4 regions of the Sodalis sp. RH14 genome follow, and region 1 is predicted to be linked to each of the others. Evidence: predicted binding sites of a transcription regulator. Region 1 holds the regulator's gene; each other region holds the start of a gene.
The links. Region 1 encodes ArgR, which controls arginine synthesis, uptake and breakdown. Its sites were predicted from a motif close to ANTGAATAAAAATACANT; they were not measured.
Positions count from the first base shown of each region.

Region 2: argC (N-acetyl-gamma-glutamyl-phosphate reductase) is a predicted target of ArgR. The motif match lies at 2,266-2,283, and genes of this name have one in related genera.
Region 3: argA (amino-acid N-acetyltransferase) is a predicted target of ArgR. The motif match lies at 2,955-2,972, and genes of this name have one in related genera.
Region 4: argF (ornithine carbamoyltransferase) is a predicted target of ArgR. The motif match lies at 3,015-3,032, and genes of this name have one in related genera.

Region 1 covers NZ_CP178739.1:701,576-706,110, forward strand. The annotation lists gene mpl (UDP-N-acetylmuramate:L-alanyl-gamma-D-glutamyl-meso-diaminopimelate ligase) at 1-705, shown strand, start outside; gene yhcN (peroxide/acid stress response protein YhcN) at 980-1,243, opposite strand; gene argR (transcriptional regulator ArgR) at 1,690-2,160, opposite strand; gene mdh (malate dehydrogenase) at 2,614-3,552, shown strand; gene ACL2XQ_RS03080 (DNA-binding protein) at 4,060-4,443, shown strand; gene ACL2XQ_RS03085 (helix-turn-helix domain-containing protein) at 4,492-4,535, opposite strand, start outside.
Region 2 covers NZ_CP178739.1:5,963,529-5,968,063, reverse strand. The annotation lists gene argH (argininosuccinate lyase) at 1-127, opposite strand, end outside; gene argB (acetylglutamate kinase) at 305-1,078, opposite strand; gene argC (N-acetyl-gamma-glutamyl-phosphate reductase) at 1,105-2,109, opposite strand; gene argE (acetylornithine deacetylase) at 2,330-3,481, shown strand; gene ppc (phosphoenolpyruvate carboxylase) at 3,738-4,535, shown strand, end outside.
Region 3 covers NZ_CP178739.1:4,673,721-4,678,255, reverse strand. The annotation lists gene recD (exodeoxyribonuclease V subunit alpha) at 1-1,516, shown strand, start outside; gene argA (amino-acid N-acetyltransferase) at 1,588-2,922, opposite strand; gene amiC (N-acetylmuramoyl-L-alanine amidase AmiC) at 3,154-4,410, shown strand; tRNA gene ACL2XQ_RS21305 (tRNA-Met) at 4,494-4,535, opposite strand, start outside.
Region 4 covers NZ_CP178739.1:194,198-198,732, reverse strand. The annotation lists gene ACL2XQ_RS00870 (valine--tRNA ligase) at 1-1,564, shown strand, start outside; gene ACL2XQ_RS00865 (GNAT family N-acetyltransferase) at 1,906-2,412, shown strand; gene rraB (ribonuclease E inhibitor RraB) at 2,427-2,888, opposite strand; gene argF (ornithine carbamoyltransferase) at 3,065-4,072, shown strand; gene ACL2XQ_RS00850 (YhcH/YjgK/YiaL family protein) at 4,090-4,535, opposite strand, start outside.

The sequences.
Region 1 (4,535 bases):
CCGCATCTGAAGCAGGTGATGGCGATGGGCTGCTGGAGCGAGCAGGAATATGTCGGTGAGGAAGGCAGCTGGCGGGCGAAAAAAAGCGCGGCGGACGCCAGCCGGTTCCAGGTCTTCCTGCAAGGCGAGCTGATGGGCGACGTGCAGTGGGATCTGGTGGGCGAGCACAATATGCATAATGGCCTGATGGCGATTGCCGCCGCCCGTCACGTGGGGGTGCAGCCGGCCGATGCCTGCCGGGCGTTGGGATCCTTTATCAATGCCCGCCGTCGTCTTGAGCTTAAAGGGACTGCCAACGGCGTGAAACTCTATGATGATTTCGCTCACCATCCCACGGCAATCCTGGCGACCCTAGCCGCGTTGCGCAGTAAAGTTGGCGGTACCGCGCGTATTCTGGCGGTGCTGGAACCGCGCTCCAACACCATGAAAATGGGCTTGAATAAAAATGAGCTGGCGCCTTCGCTGGGCCGCGCCGACGAGGTATTTTTATTCCAGCCCCAGCATATTCCCTGGCAGGTGAGCGAGGTGGCGGAGGCGTGCGTACAGCCGGCGCATTGGAGCGCCGATGTCGATACGCTGGTGGAAATGATTGTCAAGACGTCGCAACCGGGCGATTACATTCTGGTGATGAGCAACGGCGGCTTCGGCGGCATTCATGAAAAACTGCTGGCGCAGTTAAACCTGAAAGCCGGCCTGGCGGTGTAGGCGCCGTGCGCAAGCCAAAAAAAACCCCCGCAAGCGGGGGAAAAGGTTCGCCGGATAGGACGACGAGAGGGAATCGGCTGTCCGCGTCTTGGGTTATTACTGGACACAGGAATAACTGAGGGCGACGACGGCATAACCGCTTTGACTTCTGGAGTAAACTCTTTCTGCACTGCGTTATTGATTATTTTTTCAAGCCTTGACGAACCCGCCGGCTTTCAGCAATTCAGCCCAGGGCGCGGCGGCAAGTCGCTGCCGGTGCCCTCCATCCATGCGCTTATTTATACAACTCGGCCGTGGCGTGCCAGGTATCATTTTCACGGGCTTCCGTGATGTGGTATGCCGTTGCGCCTTTGGCTTGAGCAGCTTGATTCAGCGCCTGATGGATGTCGGAAGGCGCGCCCGCGATCCCGCCTACGCTTACGGTGCCGAACGAATGCAAGCCGCTGGCCTGATCCTGCGAGATTGATTCTGCGGCGAAGGCGCCGAAAGATAAGGCTGACATTACGGTCATCAGTGATACTGCGGTTTTAATTTTCATGTTTTATACCTCTACTATTCTTTTGACTGACGTTCTTCATGCTGTTCTTTATTGCTGACAACAGGATGTAAAACGTGATGTTCATCACGAAACAAAGTATACACTAGTAACGGTAGGTATTAGTAGTTTGCTCATAATTTATTATGAAACTTTATTTCTGTACTTTCGCATGATATAAGAAAAAGCTATTAAAAGTGATTGAATAATATACAATTAATGTTAAATAATTGTAATTTCAATCAGATAGCGGTTTTTAGCCAAACGTGCTGTCTGGCCGGCTTCCGGCGGTGGAAACCGCCGCGGTGAAACCCTAGAGAGAATATTAGCGGGGCTTAGGGCCACAAAGGCAGCATCATTTGTGGCGTGATGACGCTTTTGCAGCGGCATAAAAGCGATGAAAAGCACGAATGTTAGGCGCTGGCGTTATAACGCGCCCGATCGTCGGCTTAAAGTTCCTGTTCAAACAGAATAAGGATGGCTTCGTAAAGCTGCTTTACGCTAAAACCCTTGGCGGGGGTGGTAAAGATCGTATCGTCCCCGGCTATGGTGCCCAGGATGCCTTCGGATTTACCCAGGGAATCCAGCAGCCGCGCGATAAGCTGGGCGGCGCCGGGACTGGTATGGATAACGATAACCGCGTCGTTGTGATCGACATCCAGCACCAGGTTTTTCAGCGGACTGCTGGTGGTGGGCACGCCCAGTTCCGCCGGCAGGCAATAGACCATTTCCATCTTCGCGTTGCGGGTCCTTACCGCGCCGAATTTAGTCAGCATCCTTGATACCTTGGACTGGTTAATATTTTCAAATCCCTGTTCTTGCAATGCAAAAACGATTTCACCTTGGGAGCTGAATTTCTCTTCCTTAAGCAAGGCCTTAAAAGCTTTCACCAGTTCTTCTTGTTTAAAGTGGTTGCGCATATTTTCCCAAACCAGTAGCCAGTATTGTACGACGAATTATGCATAAATTTGCATTTTTATGCAATAACAATGCGCAGCCACCGCCAGGATGGCCAAATTAAGTCGGCAAAACAATCAGCTTAGCAATATCTATTCAAACCGACCATGACCGGGCTCCCATATTTCATGGCCGTTAAAAGTAAAGAGAATGTTATTAATTTGATGTTGTTTTAACCATTGCTGTCGGTGTAGTGTGGACGCTAACCACGGGTATTGAACGGCGGCGACAGGCATTATCCGGTGAGGTCATCCGGCATGGGAATTCGGGCGGCTAATAGGGATAAAAAAGGGAAGTTAATGCGTCAATTCTCAAATTTGCGATCGCTGATTTGTTTTTACCCGTTTATGTCTCTATGATCATAACCAGATGATTTGACGGCATTTAATTTTTCCTATAATAATAAGGAGATTAGAATGAAAGTCGCAGTTCTCGGCGCAGCGGGTGGCATAGGCCAGGCCCTTGCCCTGTTGCTCAAAACCCAGCTCCCTCCAGGTTCAGAACTCTCTCTTTATGACATCGCCCCCGTAACGCCCGGCGTGGCGGTCGATCTCAGCCATATTCCCACCGCGGTCAAGATTAAGGGCTTTAGCGGCGAGGACGCAACCCCCGCCTTGGCAGGGGCGGACATCGTTCTTATTTCCGCCGGCGTGGCGCGTAAGCCCGGCATGGATCGCGCCGATCTGTTTAACGTCAATGCGGGCATTGTACGCAACCTGATCAACCAGGTGGCGAAAGCCTGTCCCACGGCGTTAATCGGCATTATCACCAATCCCGTCAATACCACCGTGGCGATTGCCGCTGAAGCGCTGAAGAAAGCCGGGGTGTATGACAAACGCAAGCTTTTCGGCGTCACTACCCTGGATATCATCCGTTCCAATACTTTTGTCGCCGAGCTGAAAGGCTTGCGGCCCGAGGACGTGGAAGTGCGTGTGATTGGCGGCCATTCCGGCGTCACTATCCTGCCTTTATTGTCACAGGTGAAAGGCGTGAGCTTCAGCGAGCAGGAAATCGCCGATCTCACCCGCCGTATCCAGAATGCCGGCACCGAGGTCGTGGAAGCGAAAGCCGGCGGCGGTTCGGCCACGTTATCAATGGGCCAGGCGGCGGCGCGGTTCGGCTTGTCGTTGGTGCGCGCCATGCAGGGTGAAGCCGGCGTGGTGGAATGCGCGTACGTTGAAGGGGACGGCGAATTTACCCGTTTCTTTGCCCAACCGCTGTTGTTGGGCAGACAAGGGCTGGAAGAACGTCAATCCATCGGTACCTTGAGCGCGTTCGAACAGCAGGCGCTGGAACAGATGAAGGATGTGCTGAAGAAAGATATCGAACTGGGCGAAAAATTCATCAATCAGTAGCCTGTACGCCGCGACCCGGAACCCTGGGCCGCGGCTGTTAGCGATCGCCATCGCACGTGCCGGCGGTGGGACGCGCCGGTCATCTGCCGGCCTCCGACCCTTTCCCCTTCATTTGGTCCCTTCCTCATCCGGTTAAACGTATTTTACCCCAGCTTATGTGGACATGTTTTTCATCATTTACCAGCATGTCTTATCGGCGATTTCTGCAATTAAAAACGCGTTTTTCCTGCCGCCAGGTTAATTGCCTTACTTAATTATTCTATTGATAAATAGTGTTTATTTTCAGTTTATGGGATAAAAACCAACCACGATCTCATTTTTACATCCGTTGTAGCGCTTACTGCTTTTTTTGTGTTGTAATTGACGTAACGGCAAGCCGTAATGGCTAAACTGCAAAAGCGAACCTATAACGGAACCGTGCCTGGGTAAGACCGCTGCGTTAAAAGGGTTTTACAGGTATTGCGGAATGGAGATAACGAGAGTTATTACCAGACAAGGAGGGAAACGATGGCACTAAAAAAGGAATGGATAGCCACGCATGAACTGATAGGCGTCGGTGGGTTGCCTAAAACGCGCCAAGGGCTGAACCGGCGGGCGCGCGAAGAAGGCTGGCATAAAAGGCGACGCGAAGGGGCACGCGGCAAGGCTGTGGAATATGCATGGCAAAGCCTGCCCGACACGGTAAAAAAAACGCTGTCGCTCCGTTCCGGTACTGCTGAATATAAGGTCTCGCAGCAGGAACCTTCTTCCACCTGGCTGGAAATTCACCGACAGCTCTCCTGCGCGGAACGCGACTTCGTGGTGTCGTTTATTTTAAGGGAGGGCGTTTTAAACCTGTTAAAACGCCTGGATTATCCCGATGAATCCCTGGCGGGACTCGATCGGGAGTAGGAGGGTAAGACCGGCGCGCCCGGGGGCGTATTCCGGCCTGGTTTACTGTCAGCGGGAGCGTATCAGGCTTTTTCTGTCAACCAACTGATTCG
Region 2 (4,535 bases), 720 kb from region 1:
CTTTCGACCAGGCCACCGAGCCGATAATATCCTGCTCCGCCAGCCGGTAATCAAAGCGCAGCGAGTCGTTAAATGATTTAAACCGCTGATCCGCCGCCTGGCTGAACCGTCCGCCCCAAAGTGCCATAACCGTGCTCCATTATTTTTTTTGCCGGCGCGCTCGCCGCCGCGCGCCCATGCCGAATGATGAGGGGACGCCGGAAACGGCGCTCCCATGGAAATGCTGCTGAACCTGCGCCAGGCCCCCCGGATAGCCATGCGGCCGCGCACGTTATCTTACCCAGCCGGTATCCCGCCGGCAACGTCAGGCCAGGATGCGCGTGCCGATGGACTCGCCGTTAAACAACGCCGGCAGTTGCTCCGCATGCCGCCAGCCGGCGATGTCCACCGGACGGCCCAGCGTGCGGGCCGCATCCAGCGCCGCGTTGACTTTTACAATCATGCCGTCGGTAATGATCCCCTGCGCTATCAGCTGCTCCGCTTTATGGGCGGTCATTTCGGCAATGCGCTGGCCTTTGCCGTCGAGAATGCCGCTGACATCGGACAATAAGATCAGATCGGCCCCCAGGGTGGCGGCCAGCGCGGTGGCGGCCTGGTCCGCATTGACGTTCATCAGCCGGCCGTCGGCGGTAATGCCGATAGAGCTGATAACCGGCAGGTAACCGGCGCCAAGCAAGGTATTTAACAACGCCGGCGAACCCGGCTGCGCCTTGCCGACATGGCCGAGTTTCTCATCAAGCGTTGTAACATCGACGCTATTGCCGTCGCCCAGGCATAACCCGACCGCCGGGATGGCATGTTTTTTTGACCAGGCCAGCAGGGTCTTATTGGCCGTGCCGGCCAGCGCGCCGGTGATGATATCAATCTGATCCGCCGGCGTAACCCGCAGGCCGTTGACCTTGGTCACCGGCAGCGCCAGTTTTTTCATCAGCTCGTCCACCAGGCAACCGCCGCCATGAACAATCAGCAACGGGCGTTGATGCTGCGCGCGATAGCTGTCCAGCGCCGAAAATAAACGCTCCAGCGCCTCTTCGCTATCGAGTAACACGCCACCCAGTTTTATAATTAACGGATTCATTATTTTTATTACCTCGTCGCCAGCCGTTACAGCAGCGCCTGCGTTTGTGCAAAACCAAAGCGGATATTAGCGCATTGTACTGCCTGCGCGGCCGCTCCTTTTAATAAATTATCTTCGGTGGCCACCACGATTAAATGCTCGCCCTGCACCGCGAAGCCAATATCGCAAAACGGCAGTCCCACTACCGCCTTCAGCGCCGGCACGCCTTTCTCATACAACCGTACCAGGGGTTTATCGTGATAGGCGTTATGATAGGATTCGGCCACATCGCCCGCCGTCACGCCCGCGTTTAAGCGGCAGGTGATGGTGGCCAGGATACCGCGGGCAAAATTGCCTAAATGGGGGGTAAATATCACCGGGATGCCAAGATGGGCGGCGATTTCCGGCTGGTGGCGATGGGTAAATATGCCGTAGGGTTGCAGACTGACCTCGCAGACGCTGGCGGCAAGCGACGCTTTCCGGCCAGCGCCGCTGACGCCGCTGACGGCGTTGATCACCGGCCACTGGGCGCCGTTAAGCAGACCGCCGTCGACCAGCGGCTTGAGCGCCAGCTGGGACGCGGTGGGATAGCAGCCCGGCACGGCAATCAGCTGGGCCTGCTGCAACGCCTCGCCCTGCCATTCCGCCAGGCCGTAGACCGCCTTCGCCAGCCAGTCGGCATGCTGGTGTTCAAAACCATAATACTGGCTGTAGAACGATGCCTGATTGACGCGGAACGCGCCGGAGAGGTCGAACACCACGCAGCCGGCGGCCAGGAATACCGGCGCTAGATCGTGGCTGACCTCATGGGCGGTGGCGAGAAACACCACATCCACCGTTTTCGCCAGTTCAGCGGCGTCGGTCAGGGGCAGCAGTGGTAAATCGACCACTCCCTTAAGCTGGGGATGCAGTTCGGACAGTAATTTCCCGGCATCCGCACTTTGCGCTGAAACCGCCAAAGCGGTTATGTTCATATGCGGGTGACGGTTGAGATAGGCCGCAAGCTCAGCTCCGGCGTATCCGCTGGCACCAACAATCAGCGTATTCAGCATGACTTTTGTTCACCTTCTTGATTTGCTATCACGACGAGAAGGGATCTCCAGCAACTCTTTGTCGCCTAAGTCGTCGCTTAAGCAACTATTCGCTGTTCACCCGCGAGGTCAAGCGTAGTAGTCTGGTAAGTATCCGTTTACTTTACGCTCAACGTTAGTGTATTTTTATTCACTATTATTGCATGAATATTGATACTATCCAAACTAAAGGCTGTCAACAGTGAAGACAAAATTACCCCCGTTTATGGAGTTGTACCGCGCCCTGATCGCCACGCCGTCCATCAGTGCCACCGACAGCGCCCTGGATCAAAGTAATCAGACCTTAATCAATTTGCTGGCGGGGTGGTTCACGACGCTGGGTTTCCAGGTCGAAATCCAGCCGGTGCCGGGCACGCGCAACAAATATAATATGCTGGCCCGTATCGGCAGCGGCGCCGGCGGCCTGCTGCTGACGGGGCACACCGATACCGTCCCGTTTGACGACGGACGCTGGACACGCGATCCCTTTACCCTGACCGAAGACAATAATAAGCTGTATGGCCTGGGCACCGCCGATATGAAAGGCTTTTTTGCCTTTATCCTCGACACGCTGCGCGATATCGATACCAGCAAGCTGCAAAAGCCATTATATATCCTCGCCACCGCCGATGAGGAAACCAGTATGGCGGGAGCCAGCTATTTCGCCCAGTCCAGCGAGCTGCGCCCGGATTGCGCCATTATCGGCGAACCGACCTCGCTGCAGCCGGTGCGCGCCCATAAAGGCCATATTTCCAATGCGGTGCGTATCCAGGGCCAATCAGGCCACTCCAGCGACCCGAGCCTGGGCGTTAACGCTATCGAACTGATGCACGAGGCCATTTCCCACCTGATGATACTACGCAATACGTTGCAGGAACGTTACCATCACCCGGCCTTCGACATCCCCTACCCCACCATGAATTTCGGCCACATCCACGGCGGTGATTCCGCCAATCGCATTTGCGGCTGCTGCGAGCTGCATATGGATATCCGCCCGTTGCCCGGCCTGACGCTCGGCGACCTGGACGGGTTATTGACCGAGGCCCTGGCGCCGGTAAGCGCGCGCTGGCCGGGACGGTTAACCATTACCGCCCTGCATCCGCCCATCCCCGGTTATGAATGCCCGGCGGACCATCGTCTGGTGGCAGTGGTGGAGACGTTGCTGGGCGTCAAAACCGATGTGGTCAATTATTGTACCGAAGCGCCGTTTATCCAGCAGCTGTGCCCCACTCTCGTCTTGGGCCCGGGATCGATAAAACAGGCGCATCAGCCCGACGAATATATTGATACCGCCTTTATTAAACCGACGCGGGAATTAATTTCCCAAGTGATACGACATTTCTGCCTGCAATGATCATCGCTGACTTTTTGTCCTTTGCCCCAGACTTCGCGCGCCTGGCCCCGTATGAAAGGCGCGGCCAGGTTTATGGCGATAAGTATTTCTTATAATCATTACATGTTGTTAACTTTCAAGAATTGACGCGATTTTAATGTTATATGGCGTGAATTGATGTCATTTGACGAATGAATGGATACATGGCTAGATAACGGTGGGTGATTTACGTCATTCGGGTGAAATAAATTTTCAGGTGAGTTGGATCAGGGTCCTTATGAACGAACAATATTCGGCAATGCGAAGCAACGTTAGTATGCTCGGGAAACTTCTGGGCGACACCATAAAAGATGCGATGGGCGAGAATATCCTGGATAAGGTAGAGACCATCCGCAAGCTGTCAAAGTCCTCCCGTGCGGGTAGCGAAACCCATCGCCAGGAACTGCTTTCCACTTTACAGAACTTATCCAATGACGAGTTGCTGCCCGTGGCACGCGCCTTCAGTCAGTTTTTGAACCTGACCAATACCGCGGAACAGTTCCACGTCATTTCCCCCCACGGCGAGGCGGCGAATAACCCGGAAGGCCTGGGTAAGGTCTTTGCCCGTCTGAAAGAGAATAACGCGCTGGATGATAAAGATATTCGCGCCGCGGTGGAGTCACTGTCAATCGAACTGGTATTAACCGCCCATCCCACCGAAATTGCCCGCCGCACCCTGATCCATATGATGGTTGAAGTCAACAGCTGCCTGAAACAGCTGGATCACAGCGATCTGGCGGACTATGAGCGTAAACAGATTATGCGGCGTCTGCGCCAGCTGGTGTCGCAATACTGGCATACGGACGAGATACGCAAAAACCGTCCATCGCCGGTGGACGAGGCAAAATGGGGTTTCGCCAATGTGGAAAACAGCCTGTGGGAAGGCGTGCCGCAGTATTTGCGCGAACTGAACGAACAGCTGGAAACGGTGTTCGGTTATAAACTGCCGGTGGAGAACGTGCCGGTGCGATTTACCTCCTGGATGGGCGGCGATCGGGACGGCAACCCCAACGTCACCGCCGATATCACCCGGCGC
Region 3 (4,535 bases), 2.0 Mb from region 1:
TTTGCAGCGCATGTGGCAAAATGAACGGCGGGTCGCGCATTTTTTTAACGCCATCCGGCCCATGCCCGCTGGGGATGAAGCGCTTATCAGGCGGGTGCTGGACCGGTTTTTCCCGGCCGGCGCCGATGCGGTGGACTGGCAAAAAGTGGCGGCGGCGGTGGCTATCACCCATCCGGTGGCGCTGATTTCCGGCGGCCCGGGCACCGGTAAAACCTCGACGGTGGCGAAAATGCTGGCCGCCATGGTGGTGCTGGGCGGCGATGCCCGTCTGCGTATCCAGCTGGCGGCGCCCACCGGGAAAGCGGCGGCGCGCCTGAGCGAGTCCCTTGGCGCGGCGCTGGCGGCGCTCGGCCTTGACGAACGGCAGCGGCGGCTGTTCCCCGCGGAAGCCGTGACGCTGCACCGGCTGCTGGGCGCGCAGCCCAACAGCCAGCGCATGCGTTACCATCAGGATAATCCGCTGCATGTGGATATCCTGATTGTCGACGAAGCCTCGATGGTCGATCTGCCGATGATGGCCAGCCTGATCGCCGCGCTGCCGCCGCAGGCGCGGGTGGTTTTTTTAGGCGATCGTTGCCAACTGGCGTCGGTGGAAGCGGGGGCGGTGCTGGGCGACATCTGCTTTCTGGCGGAGAACGGCTATAGTCCCGGGCGTAATGCGCAGCTGCGGCGGCTTACCGGCTGCGAGGTGCCGGCGGGCACGCCCGTGGCGGGACACCAGACGGGGGACAGCCTGTGCCTGCTGCGTAAAAGCTACCGCTTTGACGCGGGATCCGGCATCGGCCGTCTGGCCAATACCGTTAACAACGGCGATGGCCGGGGGGCGCTGGCGTTGCTGAAAGCCGGGCGTGATGAGGACGTGGCCTACGCGCCGGTGCGCGACGGCGAAGACTATCTGCGCCTGCTCGACGGGTGCGTGGCGGGCTATCGTGATTACCTGCGGCTGGTGCGGGACGGCGCCGGGGCGGGCGCGGTGTTAGCGGCATTTGACCGCTACCGCCTGCTGTGCGCGCTGCGCGAAGGGCCCTTCGGCGTCGCCGGCCTTAACGCGCGGATTGAACAGGCGCTGGCCCAGGCGGGGTTGATTAAGCGCCAGGCGGATGCCGCCGGCAGGGGGTATGCGGGACGGCCGCTGATGATCACCCGCAATGCGCCGTCCCTTGGACTGTATAACGGCGATATCGGTATTATGCTGCCGGATGCGCAGTCGGCGCTGCGGGTCTGCTTCCCGCTGCCTGACGGCACCATCAAGGCGGTGCCGCTAAGCCGTCTGCCCGATCATGAAACCGCTTTTGCCATGACGGTGCATAAATCCCAGGGGTCGGAGTTTATCCATACGGCGCTGGTGCTGCCCAACCAGTTTCTGCCGGTGCTAACCCGCGAGCTGGTCTATACGGCCATTACCCGCGCCCGCGAGCGGCTGTCGGTCTATGCCAACGACGAGGTGATAAGCCAGGCCATCGCCACGCCGACCGAGCGGCGCAGCGGCCTGCGGGAATTGCTGTTAAAGGGGTAGGCCGCCGGCAGGCTTGCCGGCGCACGCGGTAGCCGGCGGGCGTCCCGGGAATGCTCGCCGGCGCAGCCCGGTTACTGGCCGGTGAGGTCCGCCACCAGGATTTTTGAACGGCGATGGTAGTTATACAGCGCCTGCTTCTGCTGCGGCAGCACTTCCACTTCCGCCGGGGTAAAACCGCGCTCCTGGAACCAGTGAATGCTGCGCGTCGTCAGCACAAACAGCTTTTTCAGCCCCATCTGGCGCGCCTGCTGCGTAATGCGCTGCAACAGCATTTCGCCGCGCGACGAACTGCGGTAATCGGGATGCACGGCCACGCAGGCCATCTCCCCCAGCTGTTCTTCCGGAAAGGGGTAAAGGGCGGCGCAGGCAATGGTCAGGTTGTCCCGTTCGATAATAGTGAATTTATCGATTTCCATTTCCAGCTGTTCGCGGGACCGGCGCACCAGGATGCCCTGCTGCTCCAGCGGGCGTATCAATTCCAGGATGCCGCCGATATCGTTAATGGTCGCGCGCCGCACCTGTTCCGCGCTTTCCATCACGATCTGGGTGCCTATGCCTTCGCGGGAGAACAGTTCCTGCACCAGCGCGCCGTCATCCTGATAGCTGATCAGATGGCAACGGCGCACGCCGCTGCGGCAGGCTTTCACCGCGCCGCGCAAAAAGCGCACCGTGCCGGAATGGTAATCGCCTTTTTTTTCCAGCGCGTCGATACGCAGCTGGGCCTCATTGGGAAACAGTTCGGATATTATCTCGCCCTTATCGTCACACACCCCTTGCGAAGAACAAAAGCCGATAATCTTTTCCGCTTTCAGTTTGATAGCCAGCTGGGTGGCCACTTCTTCCGAGGTCAGGTTAAAGCTCTCGCCGGTTACCGATACCGCCACCGGCCCGAGCAGCACGATAGCGCCGCTGTCCAGCTGGCGATGTATCGCCTCGTCGTCGATACGGCGGATGCGGCCGCTGTGGCAGTAGTCCACCCCGTCGTCCACCCCGAGCGGCTGGGCAATGATAAAATTGCCGCTGACCACATTAATATGCGCCCCCTGCAGCGGCGTATTGTTCAGGCTCATGGACAGCCGCGCGGTAATATCCAGCTGCAGCAGGCCGGCCGCCTGCTTGACCAGTTCAAGGGTCGGCGCGTCGGTGACGCGGGTATGCTTGTGGTAAATAGGTTCCAGGTGGTGCACCGACAGATTGGCGTCGATTTGCGGCCGTGCGCCATAGACCAGCACCAGGCGGATGCCCAGGCTGTGAAGGAGGCCGATATCATTAACGATGTTGGCGAAGTTTTCATGTTCGATGGCTTCGCCGCCTAACATGACGACAAACGTCTTGCCCCGATGGGCATTGATATAGGGAACTGAGTGACGAAAGCCTTGGACCAGTTCAGTACTACGTTCCTTCACGGCAAATCCTCTGTGAATGATTATTCTGATTTTGTGTATTTTTATTCTATAAATAGGGTATTGGCAAGCAGCATTTTTCCCCATTCTTGTTTGTAAAGAATCGAAAATAAACCCCGAAGCACTAAGCATAGAGCCTTTTAAGGATGACAGATACCGGCGGATTCGCTAAAGTTTTTGCCATTCGAAAAAATGACTGCTTTTTCATTATATTAGCTTTTATCCTGGGGCGATATGCCGGATTCACATCATAATAAGGGGCGCAGGCGGCTGCTGCAGGCAACCGCCGCCACCTGGCTGTTAACGCTCAGTCGCATCGGAATGGCGGCGCCGCTGGTGGTGGCCGTGCGCATCTGGCCCGCGGCCAGTTATACCCGCATTACGCTTGAATCCCAGTCCCCCTTGCGCTATCGCCAGTTTGTCCTTGGCAATCCCGATCGGCTGGTGGTGGATATCCAGGATGCCCAGCTTAATTCGGTGCTGAAGGGCGCCGGTCAATTGGTCAGGGAAGCGGACCCCTACATCAGCCGGATACGGGCCGGCCAGTTTGACGATCGCACCGCCAGGATGGTGATCGAACTGAAGCAGCCGGTCCAGGCGCGCTTCCTGGCCCTGCCGCCGGTGGCCGGGTTCAAACATCGTCTCATCATGGATCTCTATCCCCGGGCCGGCAGCCGTTCCGCGCTGCAAGACGATCCGCTGCTGGCGCTGCTGGAGGACTACAATCAGGGCGATCTGGCGCGCAGCCTGCCGCCCGAATCCCAGGCGCCGCGCGCCGGCAAAGCCGGGCGCGACCGGCCGGTTGTCATCATGCTCGACCCCGGCCATGGCGGTGAGGATCCTGGCGCCATCGGCAAGTTCCGCACCCGCGAAAAGGATGTGGTGCTCAAGATTGCCCGCCACCTGCGCGCCTTGATTGACCGTGAGCCCAATATGAAAGTCTATATGACGCGCAATGAGGATGTCTTTATTCCGCTGAAGGTCAGGGTGGCGAAAGCGCGCAAACAGCGCGCGGATCTGTTCGTCTCCATTCATGCCGACGCGTTTACCAACCGCGCGGCACGCGGCGCGTCGGTGTTTGCGCTGTCCACCAAAGGGGCCACCAGCGCCGCCGCGCGTTTCCTGGCGCAAACCCAGAACGCCGCGGACGATATCGGCGGGGTAGGCAAAAGCGGCGACCGCTATCTGGATCATACCTTGTTTGATTTGGTGCAGACCGCCACCATCAACGACAGCCTGAAATTCGGCAAGGCGGTGTTGCATCATCTGGGGAAAATCGCGCACCTGCATAAACGCAGCGTGGATCAGGCAGGTTTTGCGGTGCTCAAGGCGCCAGATATTCCCTCCATCCTGGTGGAGACCGCGTTTATCAGCAATGTGGAAGAGGAGCGGCGCCTGCGCACCACGCATTTCCAGCAGCAGGTGGCGCACGCCATCCTGGCGGGCATCAAGGCGTATTTTGCGGCGGGTGGGGTGATCTCGGGCCGGTGAGGCGGCGCGTTTTGCGTAATGCAGACAACAAAAAACCCACCTTAGAGTGGGTTAAGCGCTTTAGCCTGTCATTTTTCAAGAAGTGGTTGCGGGGGCCGGATTTGAACCGACGACCTTCGGGTTAT
Region 4 (4,535 bases), 510 kb from region 1:
GGGACATCGCATCCCGGCCTGGTACGACGCCGCCGGCAAGGTCTATGTCGGGCGCGACGAGGCCGAGGTGCGCCGTGAAAACGGCCTTGACGCCTCGGTGGCGCTGCGCCAGGACGAGGACGTGCTGGATACCTGGTTCTCCTCCGGCCTATGGACCTTCTCCACCCTGGGCTGGCCGGAGCCGACCGAGGCGCTGAAGACCTTCCACCCCACCAGCGTGCTGGTGAGCGGGTTTGATATTATCTTCTTCTGGATCGCCCGCATGATCATGCTGACCATGCATTTCGTCAAGGATGAACAGGGGCGTGCGCAGGTGCCGTTCAAGACCGTGTATATGACCGGCCTTATCCGCGACGACGAAGGCCAAAAGATGTCGAAATCCAAAGGCAACGTTATCGACCCGCTGGACATGGTGGACGGCATCTCGCTGCCGGCGCTTATCGAAAAGCGCACCGGCAATATGATGCAGCCGCAGCTGGCGGACAAAATCCGCAAGCGCACCGAAAAGCAGTTCCCCAACGGCATCGAGCCGCACGGCACCGACGCGCTGCGCTTTACCCTGGCGGCGCTGGCCTCCACCGGGCGCGATATCAACTGGGATATGAAGCGCCTGGAAGGCTATCGCAACTTTTGTAATAAGCTGTGGAACGCCAGCCGCTTTGTGCTGATGAACACCGAGGACCAGGATTGCGGCCAGCATGGCGGCGAGATGAGCCTGTCGCTGGCGGACCGCTGGATCCTGGCGGAATTCAACCGTACGGTAAAAGCCTATCGCGACGCGCTTGACGGCTACCGCTTCGATATGGCGGCCAATATCCTCTATGACTTTACCTGGAACCAGTTCTGCGACTGGTATCTGGAGCTGACCAAACCGGTCATGACCGGCGGCGCCGAGGCCGAATTGCGCGGCACCCGCCATACCCTGGTGGAGGTGCTGGAAGGCCTGCTGCGCCTGGCGCATCCCATAGTGCCGTTTATTACCGAAACCATCTGGCAGCGGGTGAAAGTGCTCAAGGGCATTACCGACGATACGCTGATGCTGCAAGCCTTCCCGCAGTTTGACGCCACGCTTGACGATACGCAGGCGCTGGCGGACGTGGAATGGATTAAACAGCTGGTTATCGCCGTGCGCACCATTCGCAGCGAGATGAATATCGCCCCCGGCAAACCGCTGGATGTCCTGGTGCGCGGCGCCACGGCGCTGACCCGCCGGCGGATTGCGGATAACAAGAGCTTTATCCAGACGTTGGCGCGGCTGCAGAGCCTGGATATCCTGGCGGACGGCGAGAAAGGCCCGGTCTCCATCGTCAAGCTGGTGGAGGAAGGCGAACTGCTGATCCCGATGGCGGGCATTATCGACAAAGCCCTGGAGCTGGACCGGCTGGCCAACGAAGTGCTGAAAATCGATACCGAGATCGGGCGCATCGAGAGCAAGCTGTCCAACGAAGGTTTTGTCGCCCGCGCGCCGGAAGCGGTGGTGGCGAAAGAGCGGGAAAAACTGGCGGGTTATGCCGACGCCAAGGCCAAGCTGCTGGAGCAGCAGGCGACCATCGCCAATTTATAGCTGACAACGAAAGCGTCACCCGCGGGCGTTTGCCGGTCAGGCCATGCCCGCGGGCATGAGGGCGAGCGTAAATCGTCCCTGCGACATAGACGCGCGCTTATGGCTCACACGGAGGTGAGCCATAAGCGCGTGCCAACGTCCGCGCCGTCGTGCAAAGACGTGGGCGCTCGCTCGGTTCCCGGCCCGGCACACCCGCTTTCAGCGCGTGTGGAGGTTTGCCGGCAATCGACAAAAGTTTAACCGCCGTTTAATTTATTTGCATCCGCCGCCCGCGCGATGCTATTACTCATAACAATAAATCCAGAACGCTTAGTGTCTTTTTTCTTTTTTGGGTAATGACGATGTCCACAGCTACTTCAGTCAATATTCTGGTGCGCCCCATTACGCCGGAAGATAACCATGCCATTGCCGACGTCATTCGCCAGGTATCGGCCGAGTTCGGCCTGACGGCGGATAAAGGCTATACCGTCTCCGACCCGAACCTGGATAATCTGTACCAGCTCTACAGCCAGCCGCGCAGCGCGTACTGGGTGATTGAGTTTGAAGGCAGGATTGCCGGCGGCGGCGGCATTGCCCCGCTGGCCGGCGCGGATGTGGGGATATGTGAACTGCAGAAGATGTATTTTTTATCGGTCCTGCGCGGGCGCGGCCTGGCCCATGAGCTGGCGCTCAAGGCGCTGGACTTTGCCCGCGGGCAGGGTTTTACCCACTGTTACCTGGAAACCACCGCCACCCTGACCCGGGCCATAGCGCTGTATGAACGGCTGGGGTTTGGGCATATCGCCGGGCCGATGGGCCACACCGGACATGTGGATTGCGAAGTCACGATGCTTAAGCCTTTGATCTGACGGCGCGTATGGCCTTAGTGGCGGGTGCCGTTGTCGTCCTGATCCAGAAGGCCGCGCGCCGGCGGGGCCGAGCCGTCAATCCCCTCTTCGCCGTCCTCATCCGCTTCGTCGTCTTCGTCGTCTTCGCCGTCTTCAAAATACGTGCCCCAGCCGTCATAATTAACGCCCAAGCGCTCGGCCAGGGTAAACAGCTGTTCGACCTGGGTGTCGATAAGTTCCGCGTTCAGCGCGATTTCGCTGACGGCGTCGCAGCACATCAGCACGGAGCCGTCTTCCACTTCCAGCTCTTCGGCATCGGTGACTTCATAACCCAGCTTGAAGGCTTCGACCGCGGCTTTTTCCAGCGTATCGAAATTCTCGGCGGACAGATGGTGTTCGATGGTGTAAAGCGCTTCCGGATCGCTGCCATCTTCCAGCAGCTCTTCGATTATCAAACGCGTTTCGTCACGCTGCTCTTCCAGAAATTGATGTGCCATGCCCTCAATCCTCAATGCGTCGGTCGGCCTGTTAGGAGCCTATTTTCCCACAGCCGGGGGTAAGGCTCCAGCTTAAACATGAAAGAATTGATATCAACACTTGAAATTGAATATTCATACATATAAAGTGAATTTAAATTCAATTTACAATTGATTAAGACCGGAGAACGCCGCATATGAGCCAGTTCTATCACCGTCATTTCCTGAAGTTATTGGATTTCACGCCCGCCGAGATCCATGAATTACTGGCCCTGGCCGCCAGCCTGAAGCGGGAAAAACAGTCCGGGCGGGAAACGCCGCGCCTGGCGGGTAAAAATATCGCGCTCATCTTCGAAAAAGACTCGACCCGCACCCGCTGCTCTTTCGAAGTCGCCGCATTCGATCAGGGCGCGCGCGTCACCTATCTCGGCCCGAGCGGCAGCCAGATCGGACATAAGGAATCCATTAAGGATACCGCCCGGGTCCTGGGCCGGCTTTACGACGGCATTCAATACCGCGGCTATGGCCAGGAGATCGTCGAGACACTGGCGCGCCATGCCGGCGTGCCGGTGTGGAACGGGTTAACCACCGAGTTCCACCCTACCCAGTTACTGGCCGATCTGCTGACCATGCAGGAACACCTGCCGCAGAAAACCTTCGCGCAGATGGCGTTCGCCTACGTGGGGGACGCCCGCAACAATATGGGCAACAGCATGCTGGAAGCGGCGGCGCTGACCGGCCTGGATTTACGCCTGGTCGCCCCCAGCGCCTGTTGGCCGGATAAGCGGCTGGTGGCCCATTGCCGCGAACTGGCGCAACAGCGCGGCGGCAATATTACCCTGACCGAGGATATCGCGGCGGGCGTGCGCGAGGTGGATTTTATCTACACCGACGTTTGGGTTTCCATGGGCGAGGAGAAAGCCCTGTGGGGAGAGCGTATCGCCCTGCTGCGTCCCTACCAGGTCAATATGGCGATGCTCCGGCTGACCGGCAACCCAGAGGTGAAATTTCTGCACTGCCTGCCCGCGTTCCATGACGACCAGACCGGCGTAGGCAAACAAATGGCCGAACAATATGGCCTGGCCGGCGGCATGGAAGTGACCGACGAGGTGTTTGAATCGGCGCACAGCCTGGTATTCGATCAGGCGGAGAACCGGTTGCACACCATCAAAGCGGTGATGGTGGCAACGCTCGCGCGGGAATAAGCCGGCGTACTATCTGTTCAGCGAACCAGGGCGGTGTCGATTTTCACCACCGCTTTGCGCACATGGGCCGGCGCGCCGACCGCGCACAGCGGTTTATGCACTTCGCCGGGGTAATACACCACAAAGTCGCCCGCCTGCATCACAAACTGTTTTTCCTGCTCGCCGGCGGCCAGGAAGGCAATATCCTTATCCGCCAGCCAGTCGGTATCGGTCTTGCCCGCCGGCAGGTTGCTGAAGGTCATGCCTTCCACGCCGTCCAGCACGATCTGGATATCGAGATATTTAGCGTGGAACTCGGCGCGACGCTTTTCCAGCAGATCGGTGCTGTCGTTGGAGATCAGCACAAATACCCGGTCGCCGTCGATATCATGCTTACCCAGCGGCGTCTCGCTGGTAATGTGTTGTTTGACATAGTCGATGGCGTCACGCAGCTTGGCGGGCAGATAAGGCACGAGATCGAGAT